DNA from 3 places in the Streptomyces sp. NPDC085596 genome. Region 1 is predicted to be linked to each of the others. Evidence: riboswitches for the same ligand, from Rfam matches in the RefSeq annotation. Region 1 holds a riboswitch; each other region holds the start of a gene.
What was found. A riboswitch is a leader RNA that binds a small molecule or an ion and turns the genes downstream of it on or off. The one in region 1 is predicted to bind thiamine pyrophosphate.

Region 1 (7,635 bases):
CCTGCTGACCAGCCATGCCCTCGCCCACGGCCTGGACCCGCGCACCGCCCCGGCGAGCGCGGCCGTCCTGCCGTACCTGGAGCACGCCTTCGGCACCTGGTACGTACGCGGCGGCGTCCGGGAGCTGGCCCGCGCGGTGTACGAGCGCTGTGTGCGGCGCCGGGTGGAGTTCGTGTTCGGCGCCGAGGTCACCGGGATCGTGGTGAAGGACGGCCGCGCGGCGGGCGTGGAGCTGGCCGACGGCACGGTGGCCGACGCCGACCATGTGGTCGCCGACGTGGACCCGGCGCTGCTGGGACGCCTGACGGACCGTCCGCTGGACGGCGACGGCGATGTGCGGCCCGGTGAGCGCGGTGCCGCCCGGCTCACCCTGCTGCTGGCGCTGAAGGGCGCCCGTGAGGCGGGGGCCGCGCACCGGACGGTCGTCCACGCCCCGGACGCGGAGGCCGAGTTGGACTTCCTGGCGAACCCGGGCGGCGATCCCCTGCCCGTCCCGACGGTCACCGTGCTGCGTCCCGACGACCCGGCGCTGCGCCCGGACGACGCCCACGAGTCGGCCGTGGTCCGGGCCACCCTCCCGGCCGGCCTGGACGAGGACCCGGAGACGGTCCGGCGCCACGCGGAGACCCTGCTCGACGCGGCCGGTGCGGCGATCCCCGCACTGCGCGACCGCCTGCTCTGGCACGAGGTACGCACCCCCGGCCACAACTCCGCCGAGACCGGCGCCCGTCACGGCGCGGTCCCCGCCCCCTCACTGGCGGCGGGCGACGGCGGTTTCCTGCACCCGGCCAACTCCACGCGGCTGCCCGGCCTGTACCGGGTCGGCGGCTGGTCCCACCCCGGTGGCGGGCTTCCGCACGCGGGGATGTCGGGGGCGATGGTGGCCGGACTCATCGTGGAGGGGCCTCAGTTCCGCGGCTCGACGTGAGCGGCGGCCGCTCTCAGTAGCGGTACTGCTCGTCGTAGCCGGTGTTCTGCTGCTGCGCCTGGCCCTGGTACGGGTACTGCTGCTGCTCCGGCGGGACTTCGCCGTTGTAGGTCTCGTCGGTGCGCTGCTGCGGCACCCACACCCCGCCCGCCGGGGTCTCGCCCTGGCCGCCGGTGCTGTACGCGTCCTGGCCGTAGTTCTGCTGGGCGTAACCCTGCTGCGCGTAGCCGGTGTTGTCGTAACCGCCCTCGTAGTTCTGGGCGTTGGCGTACGGGTCCGCGTAGGCGGGGTATGCCTGCTGGGCGCCGGTGTCGTAGCCGCTCTGGCCGTAGGTCTGCTGCTCGTAGCCCGAGTAGTCGTAGGCGTACGCCTGGTCGGTCTGCTGGGGCTGGGGCTGGGCGGGGGTGCCGTCGCCGTAGACGCCGTAGGTGCCGGTGTCGTCGGGCATGGGCTGGGGTTCGTAGACCGACGTGGTCTCGGCGGCGGTGGGGTCGGCGGGGCGCACCGGGGTGAACACGTCGTCGCGGTCGTAGGCGTCGTCGTGGTCGTAGCCGTCGGTGGCGTAGGCCGCGGTCTCCGGGCCGGGGTGGTCCTGGCCGAAGTCGGCGGCCTCGTCCGGGTCGGGGGCGCCGAGGACCGGGTCCTGGCGCTCGGCGCGGCCGCGGCGGCGCCTGGTGACGGGGCCCGCCTCCTCGTCGTCGGGGCGCTTGACGGCCCAGCCCGCCGCGAAGCCCTTGCGGAAGGACAGCGTGACGTAGGTCTGCCCGATGGCGAACGCGATGGCGCCCAGGCCGATGACCCAGACCGACGGCATCAGCACGCCGACCACCACACCGAGGAACCCGGTGAAGGCGAGCAGCCGCCAGCGCAGCCGCGCCTTGTACTGAAGCAGCACCTCGCCCAGCAACCACAGCGCGACGATGCCGAACGCGATGTAGAGGACCGTCCAGCCCATGTACGCCCCTCTCCCAATGACCGTTACGCAGTGTGTCGCATCGCGGTGCGGCCGGTCTAGGCCCGCGGGGGGTGGTGCAGGCCCAGGTTCTCGTAGATCTCCAGCGTCGCCGTGGAGTTGTTCAGTGTGATGAAGTGCAGTCCGGGCACTCCCTCGGCGAGCAGCCGAGCGCAGAACTCCGTGGCGAAGTCGATGCCCAGGGAGCGTACCGCCGCCGGGTCGTCCTTCGCCGAGAGGATGCGCTCTTTCAGCTCGGGCGGGAACAGCGCGTTGCTCAGCTTCGGCAGCCGCTCCAGCATCTTCACGCTGGTGACCGGCAGGATCTCCGGAATGACGGGGGTTTCGCAACCCGCGGCCGCGACCCGGTCACGCAGCCGGAGATACGACTCGGGCTGGAAGAACATCTGCGTGACCGCGTAGTCGGCGCCCGCGCGGCACTTGTCCACGAAGTGGGCGACGTCGGTGTCCCAGTCGGCGGAGCGCGGATGCATCTCCGGGAAGGCGGCGACGCCGACGCAGAAGTCCCCCGACTCCTTGATGAGGCGCACCAGTTCGGCCGCGTAGGTCAGTCCCTCGGGGTGCGCGACCCAGGCGCCCATCGGGTCACCGGGCGGATCGCCGCGCACGGCGAGCATGTTGCGGATGCCGGCGTCCGCGTACTGGCCGATGATGTTGCGCAGTTCGGCCACCGAGTGGTCGACGGCGGTGAGGTGCGCGACCGGGGTGAGCGTCGTGTCGACGACGATCTGCTGGGTCTCCTTGACCGTGGTGGCACGGGTGGAGCCGCCCGCGCCGTAGGTGACGGAGACGAAGTCGGGGGCGACGGCCTCGACCCTGCGCAGCGCGTTCCACAGGTTGCGCTCGCCCTGAGGGGTTTTCGGCGCGTAGAACTCGAAGGAGTACGCCGTCTTGCCGGTGGCGAGGATGTCCCGGACGGTCCGGGCGCGATCAGTCCTGGTGGATGCGGTTCCGAGGGCCATACCCGCAGGTTAGCCACGGGTGGGCGGTGACCCAACCGGGCACCGGCGATTTGGCCGAATTGCCGGGCCCTTGTCCATCCCTTGGGACAGGGGCGGCCCTCGGGGCGGTCGCTCAGACTTCGCGGAGCCGCTTGGCGAACTCGGCCGCCGCGGCGCCCGGATCGGCGGCCTCGGTGAGCGCGCGGACCACGACCACCCGGCGGGCGCCCGCGTCCAGCACCTGGTCGAGGTTGGCCTGGTCGATGCCGCCGATGGCGAACCAGGGGCGCTCGGTGCCGAGCCCGGCGGTGTACCGGACGAGGTCGAGGCCGGGGGCGTGGCGGCCGGGCTTGGTGGGGGTGGGCCAGCAGGGGCCGGTGCAGAAGTAGTCGACGCCGTCCTGGACGGCGGCCGCGGCGGCCTCCGCCTCGGAGTGCGTGGAGCGGCCGGTGAGGACGCGGTCGCCGAGGATCGCGCGGGCGGCGGGCACCGGCAGGTCGCCCTGGCCGAGGTGGAGCACGTCGGCTCCGGTGGCGTGGGCCACGTCGGCCCGGTCGTTGACCGCGAGCAGCTTGCCGTGCCGGGCGCAGGCGTCGGCGAACACCTCCAGGTGGGCCAGCTCCTCGGCGGCCTCCATGCCCTTGTCGCGCAGCTGGACGATGTCGACACCGCCGGCCAGGACCGCGTCCAGGAACTCGGCGAGGTCGCCCTGGTTCCTGCGGGCGTCCGTGCAGAGGTAGAGCCGGGCGTCGGCGAGGCGGGCGCGGGCGGTGTCGGGCATGCGGTTCTTCCCCGGTGAGTCGGTGTGGGTGTGCGGTGCCGAAGGACGGCGCCCGGCCGGGGCCGGTGCGCCGTCCTTCGGCGCGGTGGGTCAGACGGCCAGCGCCTGGGCCCGGCGCTTCACCTCCGTGCCGCGGTTCTCGCTGAGGGCCTGCGCGGGGGTGCCGGGCAGGGAGGGGTCGGGGGTGAAGAGCCATTCGATCATCTCTTCGACCGTGAAATCGTTGTCCCGCAGGAGCGTCAGGGTGCCGGTGAGGCCCTTGACGATCTTGTCCTCGTCGATGAAGGCGGCGGGGACGTGCAGCGCCCGGTTCTCACCTCGGCGTACGGCGATGAGCTGGCCCTCCTTGACCAGCTGCCGCACACGCGTCACCTCGACATCGAGCTTTTCGGCGATGTCGGGGAGGGTGAGCCAGGCGGGGACAAGAGCGTCGATCTTGGTGTCAATCTCGGTCACGACATCTAGCCTGCCATCCCCCACCGACAGCCGGTAGTCGGGCCACTCCGCGCGGGACGCCGAAGCTAGCCCGCGACAGCCTGCTTCAGCGGGAGCGCGGGGTCGGTCAGGGCCTCGGCGTCCATGCGGCGCCCCGCCTCGATCAGCCGCCTTCCCTGGGCGAGGTCGCGCGGGCGGCCCACCGCCAGCAGGGCGACGAGGCGGTCCTCGCGCAGCCAGCACACGGTCCAGGCGGGGTCGGCCGGGTCACCGCGCCACACCGTGCGGTCGGCCGCGGCGTGGTGGCCCGCGTACTGGACGAACCGCCCGAACTGCTCGGACCAGAAGTACGGCACCGGGTCGTAGGGCGCCGCCTCCTCGCCGAGGATGTCCGCCGCGACCGTACGCGGGCCCTGGAGGGCGTTGTCCCAGTGGTGGACGAGCAGCCGCTCGTCGTAGCGGGCCGAGGGGAAGGAGGTGCAGTCGCCGACCGCGTACACGTGCTCGGCGGACGTGCGCAGCCGGTCGTCGGCCAGGACGTCGCCGTGGGCGCCGAGGGCGATGCCGGAGCCGGCCAGCCAGCCGGTGGCGGGGTGGGCGCCGATGCCGACCACGACGGCGTCCGAGGGCAGCCGCGCGCCGTCGTCCAGCACCACGGCGCCGGGCTCGACGGCCGCCACGCGGACGCCGGTGCGCAGCGAGACGCCGCTGTCGGCGTACCAGGCGGTCATCGGGGCGGCGACCTCGGCGGGCAGGGCGCCGGCCAGCGGGCGGTCGGCGGCCTCGACGACGGTCACCGCGCAGCCGGCCTCGCGGGCGGCGGTGGCGAACTCGGCGCCGATCCAGCCGGCGCCGACCACCACGACGTCGTGCTGCCGGGCGAGCACCGGGCGCAGCCGCTCGGCGTCGTCCAGGGTGCGCAGCAGGTGCACACCGGGCGTCTCGTCGGTGCCGGGCAGCCGGACGGGTACGGCGCCGGTGGCCAGGACCAGCACGTCGTACGGGACGGGCCCCGCCGCGGTGTCCAGTTCGTGGTCGGCGGTGCGCACGCCGAGCGCCTCGCAGCCGAGCCGGAGGTCGATGTCGAGCGAGGCGAAGTCCACGTCGAAGGCGGAGCCCTCGGCGGTACCGAGGAGGATGGCCTTGGACAGCGGGGGCCGGTCGTAGGGCTGGTGCGGCTCGGCGCCGATCAGGGTGACGGGCCCGGTGAAGCCCTGTTCGCGCAGGGCGACGGCGGTCTGCACCCCGGCCATGCCCGCCCCGACGACGACCACGCGCCGTTCCTGTCCCGTGCCCTCCGGGGGCGTCTGCTCACTCACGTGGTCACCTTAGGTCAACTGACCTGCTCCACCAGGCGAACCGGGTCCCGGTGCCCACCTGGCCCGGTGCCTGGTCGGCCACGGGGGCGAGGGTGAGTCCGTCGAGCGAGCGGGGCACGGGCGGGGCTCCCTTACGGCTGAGCCGGGCGGGCGACTAGGCTGGCCACCGTAACTGCACTCGCGGGAGCCCGGACGTACCGGGCTGAGAGGGAGGCTGGCGGCCTCCGACCGTACGAACCTGATCCGGGTCATGCCGGCGAAGGGAGGGGCGGGACGCCCATGCCGTCACGTACGTCCGAACCGTCCGGCGCCCCGGACGTCCTTGTCGTGGGGGGCGGGATCATCGGCCTGGTCACCGCCTGGCGCGCGGCCGGGCGGGGGCTCACCGCGGCCGTGGTGGACCCCGAGCCAGGCGGCGGGGCCGCGCGGGTCGCGGCCGGGATGCTGGCCGCCGTCACCGAGCTGCACCACGGCGAGGAGGGGCTGCTCGCCCTCAATCTGGCCTCCGCGCGCCGCTACCCCGGCTTCGCCGCCGAGCTGACCGAGGCCACCGGCCACGACCTGGGCTACCGCCGCTCGGGCACCCTCGCCGTCGCCTTCGACACCGACGACCGCGCCCAGCTGCGCGAGGTGCACGAACTCCAGCTGCGCTGCGGGCTGGACTCCGAGTGGCTGTCCGGGCGGGAGTGCCGACGGCTGGAGCCGATGCTGGCGCCCGGTGTGCGCGGCGGGCTGCGGGCCGACGGCGACCACCAGATCGACCCCCGGCGGCTGGCGGCCGCGCTGCTGACCGCGTGCGAGCGGGCCGGGGTGGTCCTCCACCGGTCCTGGGCGGCGCGGCTCGACGTGGCCGGGGACCGGGCCACCGGCGTCACCACGGCGGACGGCACCACGCTGGCCGCCGGGCAGGTGGTGCTGGCGGGCGGCAGCCTCAGCGGACGGCTTCAGGGCGTCCCCGAGGCGCTCGTACCGCCGGTGCGCCCGGTGAAGGGGCAGGTGCTGCGGCTGACGGTGCCGCCCCGGTACCGGCCCTTCCTGAGCCGTACCGTGCGGGCCGTGGTGCGCGGCGGGCCGGTGTACCTGGTGCCGCGCGAGAACGGCGAGCTGGTGATCGGCGCGACCAGCGAGGAGCTGGGCTTCGACACCACGGTGACGGCGGGCGGGGTGTACGAGCTGCTGCGCGACGCCCATGAGCTGGTGCCCGGCATCACCGAGCTGCCGCTCACCGAGACCCTGGCCGGACTGCGCCCCGGCTCCCCCGACAACGCCCCGCTGCTCGGCCCCTCCGGCCTCGACGGCCTGCTGCTGGCCACCGGGCACCACCGCAACGGCGTGCTGCTCACCCCCGTCACCGGGGACGTCATGGCCGACGTGCTGTGCGGCGGGGGCCTGCCCGAGGTGGCCCGGCCCTTCACCCCGCACCGCTTCGCCACCGGCGCCCCCACCGCGACCCTGGAGCACTCCGCATGAACATCTCCGTCAACGGCGAGCGCCGCGAGGTGGCGCCCGGCACCGCCCTGGACGCCGTCGTACGCGTCCTGACCCCGGCGCCCTCGGGGGTGGCCGCCGCCGTCAACGAGACCGTGGTCCCGCGCACCCGGTGGGCCGAGACCGGCCTCGCCGAGGGCGACCGGGTCGAGGTCCTCACCGCCGTGCAGGGAGGCTGACCATGACCGGCGATCCCCTGGTCCTCGGTGACCTGACCCTGAAGTCCCGGCTGATCATGGGCACCGGCGGGGCGCCCAGCCTGGACGTGCTGGAACGCTCACTGATCGCGTCCGGCACGGAGCTGACCACGGTGGCGATGCGCCGGGTGGACCCCGGCGCGCACGGCTCGGTGCTGTCGGTGCTGGAGAAGCTGGGCATCCGCGTGCTGCCCAACACCGCGGGCTGTTTCACCGCCGGGGAGGCGGTGCTGACCGCCCGGCTGGCCCGTGAGGCGCTCGGCACCGACCTGGTGAAGCTGGAGGTCGTGGCCGACGAGCGGACGCTGCTGCCGGACCCGGTGGAGACGCTGGACGCGGCCGAGACGCTGGTCGACGACGGCTTCACCGTGCTGCCGTACACCAACGACGACCCGGTGCTGGCCCGCAGGCTCCAGGACGTGGGGTGCGCGGCCGTGATGCCGCTGGGCTCCCCGATCGGCTCCGGGCTCGGCATCCGTAACCCGCACAACTTCGAGCTGATCATGGAGCAGTCGTATGTGCCGGTGATCCTGGACGCCGGGGCCGGCACGGCGTCCGACGTGGCGCTGGCGA
Region 2 (7,635 bases), on a different contig from region 1:
ATCCTCGACCACCTCGCCGCCGCCGGGGCACGCCGCATCGGACTGCTCACCGGCACCACCACGGACACGTACACCCATCTGTCCACCACCGCCTATCTGCGCTGGTGCGAGCGGGTCGGCCAGGACCCGGTCTACGAGTCGTACCCGGCGCACGACCCGTGTGCGGGCGCCGTCGCCGCCGACCGGCTGCTCGCCCGCCCCGACCGCCCGGACGCCGTCTACGGTCTCTTCGACCCCAACGGCACCGATCTGCTCGCCGCCGCCCGGCGCTACGGGCTGCGCGTCCCGGACGACCTGCTGCTGGTGTGCTGCAGCGAGTCCACGGTGTACGCCACGACCGAGCCGCCCATCACCACGCTCTCGCTCAAGCCGCGCCGCATCGGCACGGCGGTCGTGCAGCTCCTCATCGACGCCATCGAGGGGGTCGAGTCGGACCAGCCGGTCGAGCAGGTGATGCCGACCGAGCTGATCGTGCGCACCTCGTCCCAGCGCCGTCCGCCGCGCACCACGGTCAGCCCGCCCAGGGCGCCGGAGCGGGGCTGACGGACCCGGGCCCGAGGTCGTCCGCCCGGCGGGAGCGGGCGGTTGCGCGAGGCGTGCCCGGGTCGGTCGCGCCTCGCCGAAGCGGGGCGGACGACCGCCCGGCGAGCGAGCCGATCACGGCCGGGCAACCAGTCGAACTCCTGCCCAATCGGGACGAAAGCCTTGGCGATCAGGAGCCTCGCCGTGATTCACCACCCCTGGGTCATCACATGGCGCGACGCGCATTCCTATGATGGGCCCACGACACCGCGGGCCGCTGCGACCAGGCAGTCCGAAGCGGTGCAGCTGCGGCGCGATGGTGGAGGGGTCTGATGACTCAGGGGGCCGGTCAGGGACCCGAGACGGAGCGAACGGCGACGTTGCGCGACTTCCGGGTGCCCGCGTACGTCCATGAGACCGGTCCGTACGCCGACGTCCACCCCGGTGACGTCGTCCCTCCGCACGAGGAGGAGCACCCCGACGGGTACACCCCGACCGAGCGCGACCTGCCGGTCATCCAGCGCGGCGACACCCTCCCGCCGCCGGTCGAACCGGCGGCCGCCCCGGCGCCGCAGCCCGAAGCGGGCCCCGGCCCGCTGTTCGTCGTCGGCGACGTCCACGGCTACATCGAGGAGCTGCTGAGCGCGCTGCGGGAGAAGGGCCTGATCGACGAGGCCGGCCAGTGGTGCGCGGGCACCGCCCGGCTGTGGTTCCTCGGCGACTTCACCGACCGGGGTCCGGACGGCATCGGCGTCATCGACCTCGTGATGCGGCTGTCCGCCGAGGCCGCGGCGGCCGGCGGCTACTGCAAGGCCCTGATGGGCAACCACGAGCTGCTGCTGCTGGGCGCCAAGCGGTTCGGCGACACCCCGGTCAACTCCGGCGCGGGCACCGCCACCTTCCAGGCGGCCTGGCTGCTCAACGGCGGCCAGAAGACCGACATGGACCGCCTCCAGGACCACCACCTGCAGTGGATGGCCCGGCTCGACGCGGTCGAGGAGGTCGACGGTCATCTGCTGGTCCACTCCGACACCACCGCCTACCTCGACTACGGCGACTCGATCGAGGCCGTCAACGACACCGTCCGCGAGGCGCTGACCCGCAATGACGCGGACGAGGTGTGGGACCTGTTCCGCAAGTTCACCAAGCGCTTCTCGTTCCGCGACGAGGGCGGCGCCGACGCCGTGCGCTCCCTCCTCGATACGTACGGCGGCGCCCGTGTGGTTCACGGCCACAGCCCGATTCCCTATCTGCTCGGCCAGGTCGGCTCCGAGGAGAGCGAGGACCGGAGCGACCCGCATGTCGAGGGTCCGCACGTCTACGCCGACGGTCTCGCCATCGCCATGGACGGCGGCGTGACCATGGCCGGAAAGCTGCTGGTCCAGCAACTTCCCCTGGACGCCTGACGGTTCGCCTGGTCTCAATTTCCAGCAACCCCCTGTCACCGTGCGGTGTGACAGCTCTACCATCGGCTTATCCGTAGCAGGCTCCCCTCCGTTTCTGCCCGACGGCTCGCCGCCATGCGAGCCCCAAGCCCTACGGAGCATCGGGGGATGCACATGAACAGCGTTCCGCAGCACCTGCTGAGCGAGGACCGCCGGGAATTCGAGCGGCTCCTCGATGAGGCGCTGCGCTCCGCACCCGACCACCCGGAACTGTCCGCCGTCGGAGAGCGGCTCAACCCGGAACAGCTGCGCACGATGGCGCTCAACGCCACGGCCCTCATCACGGCGGCCGCCACCACCGAGTACCAGCACTACGTCAAGACCCGCGAGGAACTGCGCCACCCGGCACCGCCCGCCGAGGCGTCCGGCACCGAATCCGGCTCGGCGGAACCGGGGCCGGGCCCTCTGGGGCTCGCCGCCGCCCTCGGCGAGACCGCCGAGGCCGCCGGCGCGGGCGCCAGCGCGATGATCGCGGTACTGGCTCCCGTGCTCGCCGGAACGGCCGCAGTGATCTTCCTGCTGGTCGGCTACATCCTGAAGATGCTCGCCCCCGGCCAGCAGTTCGGCCGGACCATGCTCACCGTCGGCTGGGTCTTCGGCGCCGTGACGGCGGCGGCGATCCTGACCGCCGGGGTGGCGCTGCTGATCACCGCGCTGCGCAACAGCTCCTCCGCCGGGGCCGCCGCCCAGGAGGAGGCGCACGAGGCGGTGGCGAGGGCGCGTCAGGAGTGGCGGGACGCGCTGCTCGAACGCGGCATCCTGCCCTTCCTGCGCGACGCCCTCGCCCAGCCCGGCACACCCGCCGCACAGCCCCTGCCGGCCCCCGGACCGAGCGGCCGGATGCCACGCCTGGGCTACGGCCGCCCCGGCTTCAGCAGCCCCGACGACGGAGCGGCCACCGACCGCCCCCGCTTCAGCAGCCCGGACTACACGAGCCCGGACTTCGGCGGCCCGGAACACCAGCCGGACTAGGGCCCGGCCCGGCTGGAGCCCAGCCCGGCTAGGGCCGGTCCTCCGCGATCGGCAGGTAGACCCGGTTGCCCGTGGCCGCGAACTCCAGGGACTTCCTCGCCATGCCCTCCTCGATCTCGGCCCGGTTCCCGCCGTGTTCGCGCCGGATGTCCTGCGAGATCTTCATGCTGCAGAACTTCGGGCCGCACATGGAGCAGAAGTGGGCCGTCTTCGCGGGTTCGGCGGGCAGGGTCTCGTCGTGGAACTCCCGTGCCGTGTCCGGGTCCAGGGCGAGGTTGAACTGGTCCTCCCACCGGAACTCGAAGCGGGCGTCCGAGAGAGCGTCGTCCCACTCCTGGGCTCCGGGGTGCCCCTTGGCCAGATCGGCCGCGTGGGCGGCGATCTTGTAGGTGATGACGCCGGTCTTGACGTCGTCCCGGTTCGGCAGGCCCAGGTGCTCCTTGGGCGTGACGTAGCAGAGCATCGCCGTGCCCCACCAGGCGATCATCGCGGCGCCGATACCCGAGGTGATGTGGTCGTACGCCGGCGCGACGTCGGTGGTCAGCGGGCCGAGCGTATAGAACGGAGCTTCATCACAGATCTCCTGCTGAAGGTCGATGTTCTCTTTGATCTTGTGCATCGGGACGTGACCGGGGCCCTCGATCATCGTCTGTACATCGAAACGCCTGGCGATCCGGTTGAGTTCCCCGAGCGTGCGCAATTCCGCGAACTGCGCCTCGTCATTGGCGTCCGCGATCGAACCGGGCCGCAGACCGTCGCCGAGCGAGTAGGTGACGTCGTAGGCGGCAAGGATCTCGCAGAGTTCCTCGAAGTTCTCGTACAGGAACGACTCCCTGTGGTGCGCCAGGCACCAGGCGGCCATGATCGAGCCGCCGCGCGAGACGATGCCGGTCTTACGGTTCGCCGTGAGCGGGACGTACGGCAGGCGCACACCCGCGTGAACCGTCATGTAGTCCACGCCCTGTTCGGCCTGCTCGATCACCGTGTCCTTGTAGACCTCCCAGGTCAGTTCCTCGGCCCTGCCGTCGACCTTCTCCAGGGCCTGGTAGAGCGGCACGGTGCCGATGGGCACGGGGGAGTTGCGCAGCACCCACTCGCGGGTGGTGTGGATGTTTCGGCCGGTGGAGAGGTCCATGACCGTGTCGGCGCCCCAGCGGGTCGCCCAGGTCATCTTCTCCACCTCCTCCTCGATCGAGGAAGTGACCGCGGAATTGCCGATGTTGGCGTTCACCTTCACCAGGAACCGCTTACCGATGATCATCGGCTCGATCTCCGGGTGGTTCACATTGGCGGGCAGCACGGCCCGCCCCGCCGCGATCTCCTCGCGGACCACCTCGGGAGAGACGTTCTCCCGGAGCGCCACGAACTCCATCTCGGGCGTGATCTCGCCCTGGCGGGCATAGGCGAGCTGGGTGACCGCCCGGCCCGTCCGACCGCGCCGGGGCTGCCGGGGCCGCCCCGGAAAGACCGCGTCCAGATTGCGCAGCCCGCCGCGCGGCGAGGTGTGCTTGATCCCGTCGTCCTCCGGCCGGACGGGACGGCCCGCGTACTCCTCGGTGTCGCCACGGGCGACGATCCAGTTCTCCCGCAGCGGGGCCAGCCCCCGGCGGACATCGGTGTCGGCTTCCGGATCGGTGTACGGGCCGGAGGTGTCGTACAGCGTGACCGACCCCCCGTTGGTGAGGTGCACCTGACGGACCGGCACCCGCAGATCGGGGCGTGAGCCCTCGACATACGCCTTGTGCCAGCCGATGGACTTCCCGGCCTCCTCGCCCGACGAACTGTTCGTCGTGTTCTGCGTGGAGGCAGGCGTGCGTGCGTCCTTGTTGGTCATGAGACCTACTCCCTACGCCGGCATTACCCGGTAACAGGTTCGGCGGTCGACGCAGCGATTTCCGTCCGCAGATGTTCTCGGGGAACCACGTTCCACGTGAAACATCGCAACGACGGAGGTCAGCGCCCTCTCAGCCCGGTGCTCCGAGCTCCCGCGTGTGCAAAGGTGCCTCCACGCTAGCGCCCCGTGTGACGGGATGAACAGTGGGCCTCCCCCGTTCTTGCAATGATCGGGCCGTGACCACGACGCAGCAGCCTCCCTACCCTCCCCCCGGCCCGCCCCACCGGCCCGGCTCCGGACCAGGCCCCGGCGACGGGGGTGGGCATGGGCCGGGCTCCGGAGGCGGGCACGGGGGTCATGGCCACGGGCACGGCCACTCCCACAGCCACGGCCCCGCCACGCCGGTCTCCAGGCATCTGCGCAAGGTCATCGCGGCCATCCTGATCCCGTTCAGCGCGGCCGTCGTCGTGGGTCTGGTGGTGCTCTGGCCCGGAGGCGCGCCGCCGCACCAGCGCACCGGGGTCGGCTTCGACCGCCAGACGCAGCAGGCCACGGTCACCCGGGTCACCTCGGTGAGCTGCCAGGTGGGCGGCGCGGGCGGGGGAGCCCCGGCCGGCGACCCCTCCGCCACGGGCGCGGGTCCGGCTGCCCAGGAGGACAAGAAGGGCCCCTGCAAGAAGGCGACGGTCCGGGTCGACACCGGCAAGGACCAGGGACGCACCTTCACCGAGCTGGTGCAGCCCGACCAGACCCGGCAGTTGCACCAGGGCGACAAGGTCGTGGTGGCCTACGAGCCCAAGGCCCCCAAGGACCTCCAGTACGCCGTCACCGATCTGGACCGCAAGTTCCCCATGGCGCTGCTGGCCGGAATCTTCGCGGTCGCCGTCGTGGTGGTGGGCCGGCTGCGCGGCGTCATGGCGCTGGTGGCCCTGGCCGTCAGCTTCATGGTGCTGACCCTGTTCATCCTGCCCGCGGTGCTCCAGGGCTCGAATCCGCTGCTGGTGGCCGTGGTCGGGTCGAGCGCGATCATGCTCATCGCGCTGTACATGTGCCACGGCCTGTCCGCGCGGACCTCCGTCGCGGTGCTCGGCACCCTCGTCTCACTGCTGCTGATCGGTTTCCTCGGCTCGCAGTTCATCGGCTGGGCCGCGCTCACCGGCAACACGGACGACAACACCGGTCTGATCCACGGTCTCTACCCGTCGATCGACATGAGCGGCCTGCTGCTCGCGGGTGTCATCATCGGCTCGCTGGGCGTGCTGGACGATGTGACGGTCACCCAGACCTCGGCGGTGTGGGAGCTGCACGAGGCCAATCCCTCGATGGGCTGGCGCGGGCTGTACCGGGCGGGCATCCGCATCGGCCGCGACCACATCGCCTCCGTCGTCAACACCCTCGTCCTCGCCTACGCGGGCGCCGCGCTGCCCCTGCTGCTGCTGTTCTCCATCGCGCAGAGCGGGGTGGGCACGGTGGCCACCAGTGAACTGGTCGCGGAGGAGATCGTGCGCACGCTGGTCGGCTCGATCGGTCTGGTCGCCTCGGTGCCGGTCACCACCGCGCTCGCCGCCCTGGTCGTATCGGCCGACCGTCCCGCGCCCGGTACGGCGGCTCCCGAGGCCGCTCAGCCCGTCGCGGCCTCCGGCGGCAGGGGACGGCGCCGGAAGCGCTGAGAGGCGCCGCCCGGGGCCCGTCGGACCGCGAACCCCTGAAGAAGCGTTTCTTCAAAGGTTCACGGAGCCCGGCGGAACGCTCGGCGCCCCCCGGCCGGGCCGCGTCAGCCCGCGCTCTGCTCCTCGGCCAGGATGCGGCCCAGGGCCTCGTCGAGGTGGGTGTCGAAGTCGGCCAGCGCACCCTCCTGCCCGAGCGGCACCAGCTTGTCGGTGCGGTCGAGGAATGCCACGAGCGGCGGGGTGGAGGAGCGGAACAGCGCCTGATCACCGCCCACCTGAAGCCGGATCAACACCTCGCCCAGCACCTCGCAGTCGACGGGGGCGATGTGCACATCCCCCTCGCCGCACGGCCGGCCGACCCCGTCGATCATCAACTCCCGGCCGAAGACCCAGGTCACCGGGGCGTCACCGGGCAGATGGAAGGTGAGCCGCACCGCATAGGGATCACTCGTCTCGTAGCGCAACTCCACCGGAATACGGAAGGAAAGCTCCTCCGAGACGAGAAAGCTCATCATGACTTCTGCCTGTACGGACTCGCGCATCGCCTACCCCGTCGTATGACATCGACTGGCCGGGTTTAATCCCTGACTGGGGTCAAATCTAGCTGAACGTACATGGCAGATCACAAGGAGTGAGTTTTCAGATGCTGATAGAGAGTGCCAGCGCTCCCATGTGACGACCCATCTCCGACTGCAACCTCCTTGTCATGCACGGAAGTTGATCAGCCTGATGGGCCGGGAGCGAGATCGCCATCGTCGCGGCGGTTGTACCGACAGTGATCGGCACCGCCGCACAGACCGCTCCAAGGGCGTATTCCTGCCGTTCCACCACCGGTTCCATGCGCCGGGTCCTGGCCAGCCGCCGCAGCAGGGCGTCGTTGTCGCGCACGGTGTACGGCGTGAGGGAGCGCACCGGGTAGCGCGCGAGGTGGTCGCGGCGGGCGTCCTCGTCCAGCTGGGAGAGCAGGCACTTCCCGATGGCGTGGGCGTGTCCCGTCTCGCGGAAGTCGGCCCACTCCGCGACGGCCGGGGTCTCCCGCGAGTCGGCCACGCACATGACCTCGATCTCGCCGTCCCGGTACATCGCGTAGTACACCGGGGCGCCGATCGAATCGCGCCAGTGCGCGAGGGTGTCGGCCACCGTGCTGCGACGTTTCTGCTGCGCTCCGCTGCTGCTGAGCCGGTCCGCCGCG
Region 3 (7,635 bases), on a different contig from region 1:
CTCAGCGAGGCCCTGCGGATTCTGGCCAAGGCGCCGTCATTCACGCCGTCCGTGACGGACTGGGCGCGGGCCGCCTTCGAGGTACGGGAACGCTGGCCGGACGGCGGGGAGTCGGTGGGCATCCCGACCTGGTTCTACGGCCATGAGCCGCCCAACGCGTTCGCCTCCCATCTCGGCAAGTACTTCGCCAACGCCACCCGCGAGGACGGCCTGCTGGCCCGCTCCAACGCCGGGGTGGTGTTCCTGCCGGGCGCGGCCGGGACCGTACAGGAGATCTTCGACAACGCCACGCCCAACTACTACGGTTCGCGCGGCAATCCCACGCCCATGGTGCTGGTGGACGAGGAGCACTGGACGGAGAAGCTCCCCGCCTGGCCCCTGCTGCGGGCGTTGGCACGGGAACGGCCGATGGAGTCCCGAATAGCCCTGGTTGGCCGGATCGAGCTGGCTTCCGACACGTTGAAACGTCTCGCTGAGCAATAAGAAGGTAAAGTCAACGCCCGTTGACCGCCTACGCATTGACATGCTTATGGCACGCTTATAAACCTGTGTGTCTTGTGGGGATGCTGGGGCTCCGCTCCGTCCGCCGCTCCAACTCCTCCTCTGCCCCCCGCAGTTCTGCACTCAGCAAAGGACATGCCTTGTCCATATCCCGCCGTAACGCGCGCCGCTCCGTGCGCATCCTGGGTCTTGCCTCCGCGTCGGCCGCTCTGGTCCTGGGCGTCTCCGGCCAGGCTCTCGCGTGCAACATCAGCGAGTTCTCGGCCGAGGCCGTCTGCACGGGCGAGAAGGGTCAGATCGTCGTCAAGGACGTCGACCCCTCCGGCCAGAAGGCCACCGTCACGGTGTTCCTGGAGAACAACGGCGCCGACGAGAAGAAGATCGGCGAGCAGGTGGTGACCGGCTCCAAGCAGGGCGCCACGATCGTCTTCGACGAGGACTGGGCACCCGGCGCGGTCTACCGCGTCAGCGTCAACGTGCCCCGCTTCATCAACAACAAGGACATCGAGCCCAACCTGACGGCCCCGGCCACGGCGTGCAAGAAGGAGGAGTCCCCCTCCCCGAAGCCGCCCGCCGCCGAGTCGCCGAAGCCGACCCCGTCGGCCTCCGCCCCGGCCGAGGAGAGCGCCTCCCCGTCCGCCTCGGCGTCCGAGAGCAGCGCCGCCGCCCCGGCGTCCGAGGCCCCGAGCAACGCGCCGTCCGCGGCCATCGGTGACTCGAACCTCGCCGAGACCGGTGCGAACTCCAACACCGGCCTGATCGCCGGTGTCGCCGGTGCCCTCGTCGTCGTCGGCGGTGGCGCGGTGTACTTCGGTATGCGCCGCCGCGGTGCGAAGAGCGGCAGCTGACGCCTTCGCCCGCCGTACCCGACAGCGGCCCGTCCCCGTCACGCACGGGGGCGGGCCGCTGTCCTTTGGAACCTCAGCCGAGGACGACGATCTCCGCCGCGTCGAACTCCACCCCGGTCTCGGCGCCGGTCTCGGGCGCGTCGCGCAGCGGGCAGGCCGCCTCCAGGTGCGGGCCGCCGCCCTGGGGCCGGAGCCGGAGCGCCACATGGGTGCCCCTGAAGGTGCGGGCGGTCACCGTGCAGGGCAGCCCCTCACCAAGGGCCACGAGCCGCACCCCGGAAGGCCGTACCAGCAGCTCCCCGGCGCCCTGCCGCGAACCCTCCGGCACCGGCAGCTTGCCCCACGCGGTGTCGGCGGCCGCCCCGGTGACGCTCGCCGGGACCACGTTCTCGAAGCCGAGGAACCGGGCCACAAAGGCGTCGGCCGGCCTGCGCCACACCTCCAGCGGTGTCCCGGACTGCGCGATCCGCCCGTCCCGCATCACCACCACCCGGTCGGCCAGCGCGAACGCCTCGCCCTGGTCGTGAGTGACGGCGAGCACGGTGGTGCCCAGCCGTCCGAAGAGCTCCCGGAGTTCGACCACCAGCCGCTCCCGCAGCGAGCGGTCCAGCTGCCCGAGCGGTTCGTCCAGCATCAGCAGCCGCGGCCGGGGTGCGAGCGCCCGCGCGAGGGCCACCCGCTGCTGCTCACCGCCCGAAAGAGCGGCCACCGCCCGCCGGGCCGCGCCGGGCAGCCCCACCAGCTCCAGCAACTCCCCCACCCGCTCGTCCCGTTGGCCCTTGGGCATGCCGTGCATCCGCAGCCCGAAGGCGACGTTGCCGCCCACGTCCCGCTGCGGGAAGAGCTGGTGGTCCTGGAACATCAGCCCGACCCCGCGCCGGTGCGCGGGCACACCCGCCTGGTCCCGGCCGTCGAGCAACACCCGCCCGGAATACAGCGGTTGGAGCCCGGCCACGCTTCGCAGCAGGGTCGACTTGCCGCTGCCACTCGGCCCGAGCACACACACCACCTCGTGCTCGGCGACATCGAGGTCCACCGTGTCGAGCACCGGGCGTCCGCCGAGACGGACGGTCGCCTCCTCAAGGCTCAGCAGCATCAGAACTCCCCCGTCCGGTCGGTGCGCAGCCGCTCCAGGACGAGCAGCGCGGCCGCGCAGACCACCATCAGAATCGTGGAAAGGGCCATCGCCTGGCCGTAGTTCAGCTCGCCCGGCCGGCCCAGCAGCCGGGCCACCGCGACCGGGAGCGTGGGGTTGTCGGGCCGGGCGATGAACACGGTCGCTCCGAACTCGCCCAGCGACACGGCGAACGCGAACCCGGCCGCGACCAGCAACGCCCGCCGCACCAGCGGCAGATCGACCTCCCGCCACACCCGCCAGGGCGAGGCGCCGAGCACGGCCGCCGCCTCCCTGAGCCGGGTGTCCACCGCCCGCAGCACCGGCAGCATGGTCCGTACGACGAAGGGTGCGCCGACCAGCGCCTGGGCGAGCGGCACCAGGAACCAGGACTGGCGCAGGTCCAGCGGCGGCTCGTCCAGCGCGATCAGGAAGCCGAAACCGACCGTCACGGCGGAGACGCCGAGCGGCAGCATCAGCAGCGCGTCGAACCCGCGCACCAGCCGGCCCGCGTCCCGCCGGGCCAGCGCGGCCGCGGCGAGAGCACCGACGACCAGGGCGATGCCGGTGGCGGCGACCGCGTACTCCAGCGAGGTCCACACCGCGTGCAGCGGCGCCACCAGGAACGTACCGCCATCGGCATCGGTGAGCGCCCGGTAGTAGCCGAAGCCCGGCGCGTCCAGCGAGCGGCGCACCAGCACGCCGAGCGGCAGCACCAGCAGCACCGCGATGGTGGCGAGCACCCCGCCGAGCAGCGCCCACTGCCCGGCGCCGCGCGGCCGGCGTGCGGTGCCGGAGGCGTCGACCAGGCGCAGCGCGGTCTCCCGGCGCCGCACCGTCCAGGCGTGCACGGCGAGGATCGCGCCGACCGCGGCGAACTGGACGAGGGTGAGGACCGCGGCGGTGGTCAGGTCGAAGACCTCGGAGGTCTGCCGGTAGATCTCCACCTCCAGGGTGGAGAAGGTGGGACCGCCGAGGATCTGGACCACGCCGAAGGAGGTGAAGGTGAACAGGAACACCATCAGCGCGGCGGCGGCCACGGCGGGCGCCAGCGCGGGCAGGGTCACCTGGCGCCAGGCGCGTGGCGGGGACGCGCCGAGCATCCGGGCGGCCTCCTCCTGCCGAGGGTCCAGTTGCCCCCACAGTCCGCCGACGGTGCGGACGACGACGGCGTAGTTGAAGAAGACGTGTGCGAGGAGGATCGCCCACACCGTGGTGTCCAGCCGCACGCCCCACAGCTCGTCCAGCAGCCCGCCGTGGCCGACCAGCGCGAGGAACGCGGTGCCGACGACCACCGTGGGCAGCACGAACGGCACCGTGACGACGGCCCGCAGCACCTGCTTGCCGGGGAAGTCCAGCCGGGCGAAGGCGTAGGCGGCCGGCAGCGCGATCAGCAGGGTGAGCGCGGTGGAGGCGAGCGCCTGCCAGGTGGTGAACCACAGCACGTGCCGGATGTCGGAGCGGCCCAGCACCTCGGCGAACCGCCCGAGGTGCCAGCTGCCGTCGGCCTTGAGCCCCCGCGCCGTGATGGCGGCGACGGGCCAGGCGAAGAACAGCGCGAAGAACGCGACGGGCAGGGCCATCAGCCCCAGCCGCGCCGCGCTCCCGCGGCTTCGCCGTCCAGCTGCTTCAGCTACTTCAGCTACTTCAGTACGAGTGACGTCCACGAGCTGACCCACTGGTCGCGGTTGGCGGCGATCCTGTCGGGCGCCATGGTCGCCGGGTCCTTGGCGGCGGGCCCGTACTCGGTGAACTCGGCGGGGACCTTGGCGTCCTTGATCACCGGGTACACGAACATGTTCAGCGGCATGTCCTGCTGGAACTCCTTGGAGAGCAGGAAGTCGAGGAACGCCTTGCCGCCCGCGGGGTTCTTCGCGTGGTTCAGCAGCCCGGCGAACTCCACCTGCCGGAAGCAGGTGCCCTCGGAGACGCCGGTGGGGGCGGTCGCCGGCTTCTTCTTGGCGTAGATCACCTCGGCGGGCGGCGAGGAGGCGTACGACACGACGAGCGGCCGGTCACCGCCCGCCTTCTTACCCTCGGAGGAGCCGGAGAACTCCTGGTAGTACGCCTGCTCCCAGCCGTCGACGACCTTGACGCCGTTGGCCTTGAGCTTCTTCCAGTACCCCTCCCAGCCCTTGTCGCCGTAACTGGCGGCGCTGCCGAGCAGGAAGCCGAGGCCGGGCGAGGAGGTGGCGGCGTTCTCGGTGACCAGCAGGTTCTTGTACTTGGGGTCCGCGAGGTCGGCGAAGGTGCGCGGCGGCTTCAGTTTGTGCTTGTCGAAGTACGCCTTGTCGTAGTTGACGCAGATGTCGCCGTGGTCGACCGGCGTGACCCGGTGCTCGGCCCGGTCGAGCTGGAAGGCGGGGTCGGCCTGGTCGAGGCCCTTGGCGGCGTACGGCTGGAAGAGGCCGTTGTCGAGGGCGCGGGAGAGCAGGGTGTTGTCGACGCCGAAGAAGACGTCGCCCTGCGGGTTGTCCTTGGTGAGGACCGCCTTGTTGACGGCCTGCCCGGCGTCGCCGTCCTTGAGGACGCGCAACCGGTAGCCGGACTGCTTCTCGAAGTCCGCGATCACGTTCTTGGACGCGGCCCACGAGTCGTGGCTGACGAGGGTCACGGTCCTGGTGTCCGCGCCCCCCTTGGTGTCGGTGGACCCGCACGCGGAGAGCGTGAGCAGGCCGAGGCCGACCGCCGCGGCCACGAAGGTCTTGGTGTGCACTGGTGGTCCTCCTGGGGTGGGCCAGGAAGAGACGCGGCCCCGCCCGGACTCCGCGCGGGAGCCCGGGCAGGGCGCAACAGCTTGAGTGATGACCGAACTTCCTACCCAGAATGACCTGGGCGAGGTTCAGAGGGTCTGCGGCCTGCTTGCCGCACTCTCAGCGCTGTGGCGCTCCCCTGTCGGAATATGCAGATGTATGACCGTACGAAGGTGTACGGGTATGAACTTGTACTGACCGGCCCAGGTTACCGCTCGGTGGCCGCGAGCTGACCACACGCCCCGTCGATCTCCTGACCGCGGGTGTCCCGGACGGTCACCGGCACGCCGTGCGCGGCGATGGCCTCCACGAACGCCTTCTCGTCCTCGGGACGGGAGGCGGTCCACTTGGAGCCGGGGGTGGGGTTGAGCGGGATCAGGTTGACGTGCACGGGCCTGCCCTTGAGCAGCCGGCCGAGCCGGTCACCGCGCCACGCCTGGTCGTTGATGTCCCGGATCAGCGCGTACTCGATGGACAGCCGGCGCCCGGACTTCTCCGTGTACTCGAACCCGGCGTCCAGCACCTCGCGCACCTTCCACCGCGTGTTCACGGGGACGAGGGTGTCGCGCAGCTCGTCGTCGGGGGCGTGCAGGGAGATCGCCAGCCGGCACTTGAAGCCCTCGTCGGCGAAGCGGTGAATGGCGGGGACCAGGCCCACCGTCGACACGGTGATGCCGCGCTGCGAGAGGCCGAGGCCGTCGGGGGCGGGGTCGGTGAGGGCGCGGATGGCGCCGACGACGCGCTTGTAGTTGGCGAGCGGCTCGCCCATGCCCATGAAGACGATGTTGGACAGCCGCGCGGGCCCGCCGGGAACTTCCCCGTCCCTGAGCGCCCGCATACCGTCCACGATCTGGTGCACGATCTCGGCGGTGGACAGGTTCCGGTCCAGCCCCGCCTGCCCGGTCGCGCAGAACGGGCAGTTCATCCCGCATCCGGCCTGCGAGCTGATGCACATGGTGACCCGGTCCGGGTACCGCATCAGCACGGACTCCACGAGCGTGCCGTCGAACAGCCGCCACAGCGTCTTACGGGTGGTGCCCTGGTCCGTGGCCAGATGCCGGACCACCGACATCAGATCCGGGAACAGCGCCTCCCGCAGCCTCTCCCGCGAGCCGGCCGGGATGTCCGTCCACTGCTCGGGGTCGTGCGCGTACCGCGCGAAGTAGTGCTGCGAGAGCTGTTTGGCACGGAACGGCTTCTCGCCGGCCTCCGCAACAGCGTCCTTCCGCTCCGCGGGCGAAAGGTCAGCGAGATGCCGCGGCGGCTTCTTGGCTCCGCGGGGGGCGACGAAAGTGAGTTCTCCGGGCTTCGGCATAACCCTTCCAGTGTCGCAGATCAACACGACCGGCCTTGGCCAGACCGGGGTGGGGGCGGTCACCTGTGGGTGCCCACCGTCAGCGTCGGTCGGCCTCGGACGGCCCCTGACCGGAGCAGCAGCCGCCGGCGGTGAGGCCGGGGGCGGCGCTCTTGCCGAGGGTGTCGGCGTCGGCCTTGACCACGTAGACCTCCCAGGGCTCCTTCCCGGGGCCGTGGACCCACACCTTGTCCTGGAGGGCGTAGCAGCAGGAGGTGTCGTTCTCCTCGAAGGCGGCCAGGCCGGCGTCCTTAAGTCGTCCGGTTGCCGCGGAGACCTGCTCGGTGGACTCGACCTCGACGCCGAAATGGTCCAGGCGGGTGTCCTGTCCGGGCTCGCCTTCGATCAGTACGAGCTTGAGCGGCGGTTCGGTGATCGCGAAGTTGGCGTAGCCCTCGCGCCGCTTCGCCGGTTCGGTGCCGAACAGCTTCGAGTAGAAGCTGACCGACGCTTCGAGGTCGCTGACGCGGAGGGCGAGCTGAACTCGGGACATGGCGGTACTCCCATCGGCTTGCATTGACGTCTGTCGATGCAAGATTGCGCCTTGAATAGAAGCCTGTCAACATAGACGCATGTCGAAGCAAGAGCTTGCCGTGTTGAGCCAGGTCTCCGGGGACGATGGCTGCTGCCCGGGGCTGCTGACCGCTCCCCTGGGCGAGGATCAGGCCGTCGAGCTGGCGAAAGTGTTCAAGGCGCTGGGGGACCCGGTCCGGCTGCGGCTGTTGTCGCTGATCGCTTCGAGGGCGGGCGGGGAGGTCTGTGTCTGTGACCTGACTCCGGCGTTCGACCTGTCCCAGCCGACCATCTCGCATCACCTCAAGCTGCTGCGGCAGGCCGGCCTCATCGACTGCGAGCGGCGCGGCACCTGGGTCTACTACTGGCTGCTGCCGGAGATGACCGACCGTCTCGCGGGCATCCTGACCCGCCCGGCCGGGGAGCCCCTGCCCGTCCGCGCGGAGACCGCCGGAGCTTCGTCTTGAATCCGGACGCACCTGATCAGAGCGTGGCCAGGCGCCTGTCGTTCCTGGACCGCCACCTGGCTCTGTGGATCCTCGCCGCGATGGC

Region 2: another riboswitch for thiamine pyrophosphate. It lies ahead of thiC (phosphomethylpyrimidine synthase ThiC); the one in region 1 lies ahead of thiO (glycine oxidase ThiO).
Region 3: another riboswitch for thiamine pyrophosphate. It lies ahead of ACIGA3_RS24660 (thiamine ABC transporter substrate binding subunit); the one in region 1 lies ahead of thiO (glycine oxidase ThiO).

Annotation. Positions count from the first base shown of each region.
Region 1 is NZ_JBITTC010000001.1:341,641-349,275, forward strand. It holds gene ACIGA3_RS01565 (phytoene desaturase family protein) at 1-928, shown strand, start outside; gene ACIGA3_RS01570 (hypothetical protein) at 942-1,883, opposite strand; gene metF (methylenetetrahydrofolate reductase [NAD(P)H]) at 1,940-2,863, opposite strand; gene thiE (thiamine phosphate synthase) at 2,976-3,623, opposite strand; gene ACIGA3_RS01585 (Rv2175c family DNA-binding protein) at 3,714-4,079, opposite strand; gene ACIGA3_RS01590 (NAD(P)/FAD-dependent oxidoreductase) at 4,145-5,377, opposite strand; TPP riboswitch at 5,548-5,660, shown strand; gene thiO (glycine oxidase ThiO) at 5,657-6,847, shown strand; gene thiS (sulfur carrier protein ThiS) at 6,844-7,044, shown strand; partial or broken gene ACIGA3_RS01605 (thiazole synthase) at 7,047-7,635, shown strand, end outside.
Region 2 is NZ_JBITTC010000005.1:417,930-425,564, reverse strand. It holds gene ACIGA3_RS18040 (LacI family DNA-binding transcriptional regulator) at 1-543, shown strand, start outside; gene ACIGA3_RS18035 (metallophosphoesterase) at 855-1,928, shown strand; gene ACIGA3_RS18030 (hypothetical protein) at 2,076-2,939, shown strand; gene thiC (phosphomethylpyrimidine synthase ThiC) at 2,968-4,773, opposite strand; TPP riboswitch at 4,766-4,938, opposite strand; gene ACIGA3_RS18020 (YibE/F family protein) at 5,010-6,443, shown strand; gene ACIGA3_RS18015 (SsgA family sporulation/cell division regulator) at 6,548-6,985, opposite strand; gene ACIGA3_RS18010 (IclR family transcriptional regulator) at 7,083-7,635, opposite strand, start outside.
Region 3 is NZ_JBITTC010000009.1:103,548-111,182, forward strand. It holds gene ACIGA3_RS24640 (LOG family protein) at 1-483, shown strand, start outside; gene ACIGA3_RS24645 (LAETG motif-containing sortase-dependent surface protein) at 642-1,349, shown strand; gene ACIGA3_RS24650 (ABC transporter ATP-binding protein) at 1,423-2,445, opposite strand; gene ACIGA3_RS24655 (ABC transporter permease) at 2,445-4,046, opposite strand; gene ACIGA3_RS24660 (thiamine ABC transporter substrate binding subunit) at 4,106-5,179, opposite strand; TPP riboswitch at 5,260-5,367, opposite strand; gene rlmN (23S rRNA (adenine(2503)-C(2))-methyltransferase RlmN) at 5,425-6,531, opposite strand; gene ACIGA3_RS24670 (ArsI/CadI family heavy metal resistance metalloenzyme) at 6,611-7,063, opposite strand; gene ACIGA3_RS24675 (ArsR/SmtB family transcription factor) at 7,143-7,550, shown strand; gene arsB (ACR3 family arsenite efflux transporter) at 7,574-7,635, shown strand, end outside.